2 linked regions of the Martelella mediterranea DSM 17316 genome follow. The protein of the gene in region 1 interacts with the protein of each later gene in a pairwise test. Links are inferred from orthologs where the notes say so. Each region holds a gene or a part of one and is shown in the gene's direction. Other genes may lie near its edges.

What was found.
Region 2: the proteins of Mame_RS23575 (region 1) and groL interact in binary tests that used the Escherichia coli proteins (3 or more experiments, as listed by UniProt). The link is inferred for Martelella mediterranea DSM 17316 from one-to-one orthologs.

The regions. Positions count from the first base shown.
Region 1 is NZ_CP020331.1:396,078-399,190, forward strand. The notes cover bases 125-2,917. They hold Mame_RS23575 (DeoR/GlpR family DNA-binding transcription regulator), read left to right. Parts: upstream 125-1,017; coding sequence 1,018-1,818; downstream 1,819-2,917. Other genes in these bases: Mame_RS23570 (bifunctional rhamnulose-1-phosphate aldolase/short-chain dehydrogenase), read right to left, coding at 125-840; rhaS (rhamnose ABC transporter substrate-binding protein), read left to right, coding at 1,868-2,857. Outside these bases: more of Mame_RS23570, read right to left, coding at 1-124. UniProt on the Escherichia coli protein: Represses ulaG and the ulaABCDEF operon. Two ulaR binding sites have been identified in each promoter.
Region 2 is NZ_CP020330.1:4,166,638-4,169,903, forward strand. What follows is about bases 278-3,223. They hold groL (chaperonin GroEL), read left to right. Parts: upstream 278-897; coding sequence 898-2,550; downstream 2,551-3,223. Other genes in these bases: chrA (chromate efflux transporter), read right to left, coding at 278-291; groES (co-chaperone GroES), read left to right, coding at 522-818; Mame_RS19415 (outer membrane protein), read left to right, coding at 2,837-3,223. Outside these bases: more of chrA, read right to left, coding at 1-277; more of Mame_RS19415, read left to right, coding at 3,224-3,266.

The DNA.
Region 1 (3,113 bases):
CGGTTGGTCGTCGAAATGACCGAGCTTGCCTTCGGTCTCGGAAATCATGCCGCGGATCTTCGGCATCAGCTTTTCGGCAATCGCACGGCGCTCCTCTGCCGGCAGCGTCTTCACCTTCGGCCCGCCGAAGACCGGGCCATCAATCCTGGTATCGAGCCAGTCCATCGCCTTGTTGATGATCTCGAGCGTGGTCTCGTAGCTTTCCTTCGCGGTGTCGCCCCAGGTGAAAAGGCCATGGCTTTCGAGGATGACGCCGCGCGCATCCGGGTTTTCTTCGCAGAACCTGCCGAGCCAGAGGCCGAGTTCATAACCGGGCCGTTTCCAGGGCAGCCAGCCGATCTCGCCGCCGAAAATTTCCTGCGTCAGGACCTGTGAATCCACCGAGGCGGCAATGGCGATGATCGCGTCGGGATGCATGTGGTCGACATGTTTTTTCGGTACGTAAGCATGCAACGGCGTGTCGATGGAAGCGGCGCGGGCATTGAGGTTGAAGGTGCAGTGGGGGAGGTAGCCCACCATCTCGTCCTCATGCTCGAGCCCGCGGTAAAGCCCTTTCAGCGCATTGAGCTTGTCCATGTAGAGCGTGGCGAAACCATCCATCTTGATGGTGCCGACATCGCCGCCCGAGCCCTTGACCCAGAGCACCTCGACCTCTTCGCCGGTGAGCGGATCTTTTTCCATTACCTTGGCCGACGTGTTGCCGCCGCCGTAATTGGTGATGCGCTTGTCGGAGCCCAGGAGATTGGAGCGATAGAGCAGGAGCTCGGATTCGCTCATGCCGGTCGCCTTGCCGTCATCCCACAGGTTTTCGAGCCGGGCGGCCCGGGTGTCATTCGCCATTGTTTCCTCCTTCGGGGCCTTTCGGCTGGTTCTTCCCCGGCAAAATCCATGCGAAAGGCGGTATTGTCAATCATTAACGATCAAGTTCGATCATAAATAACGATATTAGATAGAAGATGATTATTTTTGATTGACATTGATGGGAATTCGCTGAACTCTGTCGAAAAGTGAGGGGCCATGCACGAAAAAGAGCGTCATCGCATCATCCTGTCAGCGGTACAGGAAAAGCCGGTCGTGACCGTGGCGGAGCTCGTCGACCTGACGGAGAGCTCCGAGGCGACGATCCGGCGTGATATCGCCGCTTTGCATGTGGCCAAGCGTCTGAGACGCGTGCGCGGTGGGGCCGAAGCCTTGAACCCGCCGCAATTCGTCGGCCTTGCGGGGCGTCCCTTCAGCGTCAACCAGACCATGAATGTCCGGCAGAAACAGGCGATCGCAAAGGCGGCCGTGGCGCTTTGCGATGATGGCGACTCGGTGATCATCAACGGCGGCACGACCACGTTTCAGATGGTCCATCACCTTGCCAACCGCAGACTTCAGATCTTCACCAATTCCTTCCCGATTGCCGAACATCTTCTGAAGCATTCGAAGAACACGGTGATGCTGTCGGGCGGGGTGATCTATCGCGAGCAGAATGTGATCCTGAGCCCGTTCGAAAACGATGTGACCCGTAATTTCTGGGCGAAGCGCATGTTCATGGGCGCGAAGGGGATCGGCCCGCTCGGTCTGATGGAGGCCGACCCGCTTCTGATCCAGGCCGAGCAGAAGCTGATCGACCAGGCAGAGGAGCTCGTGGTTCTCGTCGACTCGTCGAAGTTCAAGCAGCGGTCGAGCCTGATCCTGTGCGGTCTCAAGCGGATTTCGACCGTGATTACCGATTCCGGGCTGCAGGCGTCCGACGTCCGCATGCTGGAGGAGGCCGGCGTTTCGGTGATCATCGCCGATGCGCAGGCAATGGAGGAAACCGGTTCCGGCTGAAGCTCACAGGAGGTCAGCCAGAACCCCGTTCATCAACCGGAGGAGAAAGATGAGCATTTTGAAGAAAGTTCTCGTGGGGGCCCTGCTCTCCACGGCGCTCGTGGCGCAGGGCGCCAACGCCGCCGACAAGAAGATCGCGCTGGTGGTCAAGGCGCTTGGCATCGGCTTTTTCGAGGCCGCCGCCGAAGGGGCCGAGGAAGCCGCCAAGGAAATCGGCGGTGTCGAGCTGATCTATACCGGCCCGACCGACACGACCGCCGAAGGCCAGATCGACGTCATCAATTCGCTGATCGCCCAGAAGGTCGACGCCATCGCGATTTCGGCCAATGACCCGGACGCGCTGGTGCCGGCGCTCAAACGCGCCATGCAGCGCGGCATCAAGGTGGTGTCGTGGGATTCCGGCGTTGCCCCCGAGGGCCGCATGGTTCATCTCAACCCGTCGTCCAATCCGCTGATCGGCAACATGATCATCAAGCTTGCCGCCGACAATCTGCCGGATGGCGGCGAGGTAGCGGTGCTTTCCGCGTCGGCGACAGCCACGAACCAGAACACCTGGATCGCGGAAATGGAAAAGGTGAAGGGCGATTACCCGGGGATCGAGGTCGTTACCACGGTTTACGGCGATGACCTGTTCGACAAGTCCTATCGCGAGACGCAAGGGTTGATCCAGTCTTATCCGGACCTGAAGGCGATCATCGCGCCGACCTCGGTCGGCATCGTCGCCGCAGCCCAGGCCGTGACCGATGAGGGCAAGATCGGCGAGATCAACGTCACCGGCCTCGGCTTGCCGTCCGAAATGGCGGCCTATGTCGAAAACGGCGCGTCGAAATCCTTCGCCATCTGGAACCCGATCGACCTCGGCTATGCCGCTGTCATGCTGTCGAACGACCTGATCGAAGGGGCCGAAGCCAAACCGGGCGCCGAGCTTTCCATGGGCCGCCTCGGCGAACTGACGCTGGACGACGACAATGCCGGGGCGATGGCCGATCCCTTCGTCTACGACAAGTCGAACATCGACAAATTCAAGGACATTTTCTGAGCTTCGCCGTGCTGAGAGGCCGTCGGTCTCGGTATCCAGACACGGGAATGCCCTCAGTCCCGATCTCCCCCCTTGAGGGGGAGATGCCCCGACAGGGGCAGAGAGGGGTGAAACCTCTCTGCCCATTCGGAGCCTGCGGCTCATGCCCGGCACCCCTCTCTGTCGCTTTCGCGAGATCTCCCCTCAAGAGGGAGATTGATGGCTGCAGCGCTCGCGCCGAGGTCTTCGTCATCAGTGGACTGCAATCATCGTCTCA
Region 2 (3,266 bases), on another replicon or contig:
GCCCCGCACGCCATGGAGCATCCAGCCGACATAGGTCGCCAGTTGCTGGGCCTCGGGACCGGGCAGCAGCATGCAGTAGTTGAGGGCGTGAAGGTATCGGTCGGGCGGAAGCCAGCGCTTCTCGTCAACGATGATCCGATGCATCAGCGCGATCTGGCCGGCCGGCCCGCCGAAGGACAACAGCCCGATACGCGCGAAAACGCTGACAAGCTCGCTGAAGTCCGGCTTTTTATCCTCTGTTGCAGCGGCCGTCACAATGTCCTCGCAATCCGAGTGGAAATGATTCCGCATTGATATCAAGGGCCGGGGTTACGATCACGGCATAAAACCTGTATGAAGCCCGGCAATAGGCGGCCTGAAAAAGTTCCGACGGCGATCAAAAAAACTTGAAGCCGTTTCTTGACACCGCTTCTTCCCCTTCTTAAATCACCGCTATTAGCACTCTCTAGTGAGGAGTGCTAACACTGATCCATGCGACCGCAAAAACGGTCGCGAATGTCATTCGATCGAGGGTATAGACAATGGCAAGCATTTCTTTCCGCCCCCTGCACGACCGCGTCGTTGTACGCCGCGTGGAGTCTGAAGAAAAGACCAAGGGTGGCATCATCATCCCCGACACCGCCAAGGAAAAGCCGCAGGAAGGCGAAATCGTCGCCGTCGGCAACGGCGCCCGTGACGACAGCGGCAATGTTGTCGCGCTCGACGTCAAGGTCGGCGACCGCGTTCTGTTCGGCAAGTGGTCGGGCACCGAAGTCAAGCTCGACGGCGAAGACCTTCTGATCATGAAGGAAGCCGACATCATGGGCATCGTCGCTTAATCAAGCGCCTTCCCACGATCCACCTTTCCAACCAGCCGGGCATATGCCCATAAGGTTTTGATAAACCAGGAGTTTTCAAATGGCTGCTAAAGAAATCAAATTCGGCCGCTCTGCGCGCGAAAAGATGATGCACGGTGTTGACGTGCTCGCTGACGCCGTGAAGGTCACGCTTGGCCCCAAGGGTCGCAACGTCGTTATCGAAAAGTCCTTCGGCGCGCCGCGCATCACCAAGGACGGTGTTTCGGTCGCCAAGGAAATCGAACTGGAAGACAAGTTCGAGAACATGGGCGCCCAGATGGTCCGCGAAGTTGCTTCGAAGACCAACGACATCGCCGGTGACGGCACCACGACGGCAACCGTTCTCGCTTCCTCGATCATCCGCGAAGGCAACAAGGCCGTTGCCGCCGGCATGAACCCGATGGACCTGAAGCGCGGCATCGACCTCGCCGTCGCCGAAGTCGTCAAGGACCTCCAGGCCAAGGCCAAGAAGATCAACACGTCGGAAGAAGTCGCCCAGGTCGGCACCATTTCCGCCAATGGCGAAAAGCAGATCGGCGAAGACATTGCCGCCGCCATGCAGAAGGTCGGCAACGAAGGCGTCATCACGGTTGAAGAAGCCAAGACCGCCGAAACCGAACTCGAAGTCGTCGAAGGCATGCAGTTCGACCGCGGCTACCTGTCGCCCTACTTCGTGACCAACTCCGAGAAGATGGTCGCAGAACTGGAAGACGCCTACATCCTGCTGCACGAAAAGAAGCTCTCCAACCTTCAGGCTCTCCTGCCGGTTCTGGAAGCTGTCGTTCAGTCCAACAAGCCGCTCCTGATCATTGCTGAAGACGTTGAAGGCGAAGCACTTGCGACCCTCGTCGTCAACAAGCTGCGTGGCGGTCTCAAGATCGCAGCCGTCAAGGCGCCTGGCTTCGGCGATCGCCGCAAGGCCATGCTCGAAGACCTCGCCATCCTGACGGGCGGCACGGTCATCTCCGAAGATCTCGGCATCAAGCTCGAAAATGTCACCCTCGACATGCTCGGCACTGCCAAGAAGGTCTCGATCACCAAGGAAAACACCACGGTTGTCGACGGTGCCGGCCAGAAGTCCGACATCGAAGCCCGTGTTGCCCAGATCAAGGCCCAGATCGAGGAAACCACCTCCGACTACGACCGCGAAAAGCTGCAGGAACGTCTTGCCAAGCTCGCCGGCGGCGTTGCCGTGATCCGCGTTGGCGGCTCGACGGAAGTCGAAGTGAAGGAAAAGAAGGACCGCATCGACGACGCTCTGAACGCGACGCGCGCGGCCGTTCAGGAAGGCATCGTGCCCGGCGGTGGCGTGGCCCTGCTGCGCTCCTCCACCAAGATCGCCTCCAAGGGCGAGAACGACGACCAGGAAGCCGGCATCAACATCGTTCGCCGTGCGCTCCAGTCGCTGGTTCGCCAGATCGCGACCAATGCGGGTGACGAAGCTTCGATCGTCGTCGGCAAGATCCTCGACAAGAACGACGACAACTTCGGCTACAACGCCCAGACCGGCGAATATGGCGACATGATCGCCATGGGTATCGTCGACCCGGTCAAGGTTGTCCGCACGGCCCTGCAGAACGCAGCCTCGGTTGCCTCGCTGCTGATCACCACCGAAGCCATGATCGCCGATGCTCCGAAGAAGGAAAGCGCCGGCGGCGGCATGCCCGACATGGGCGGCATGGGTGGAATGGGCGGCATGGGCGGCATGATGTAATCAGGCAAAAGCCTGATTACAGAATAGCACGCCCATCATGCTCAATGGTTTGGCGCGGCAAGCGCGCCAAACTGGCGGCATGATGTAACCAGGCGATAAGCCTGATTACAGAATAAAGCCCGGTCCTATCCGGAATAAGAAAGGCGGCGCTTCGGCGTCGCCTTTTTGTGTTCTATCTGCAACACGCCCGTTCGGTTCTTGCGTCTTAGCAGCCCGAAAGCTTCATCTCGGCGAGCAGGATGATATTGCCTTTCATCAACTCCGCTCGCTCAGATGAAAGATCCCGATGAAGCTCCTCCCCTGCACAGTTCTTGCCGCCTTCCTTGCCGCTTCCGCTGCGGGAGCAGCGGATATCTCCATGCCCGCCGCGCCGCCATCGCTGGCGGTTGTTGACTGGTCGGGCTTCTATTTCGGCGCGGAAGGCGGCTATGGCTGGCTGGCCGGGGAAATACCGGAAACCGTCTTTACCGCCGGCAAGACCGAGGCGGCCTCCGGCGGCACGGCGGGCGTTTTCGTCGGTTACGACCATCAGCTCGACAACCGCATGGTGATCGGCATCGAAGGCGCCTACAGCTATAACTGGAACGACAATGACTACGTCGTCTCCTCCCCGCTCCCGATCCTGAACGGCCAGAGCGTGACTTTCGGGACCGAGTGGCGGGCAAGCGTGGAGGGACGGCTTGGCTATGCCTGGGGCAAGGCGCTCGTCTATGCCT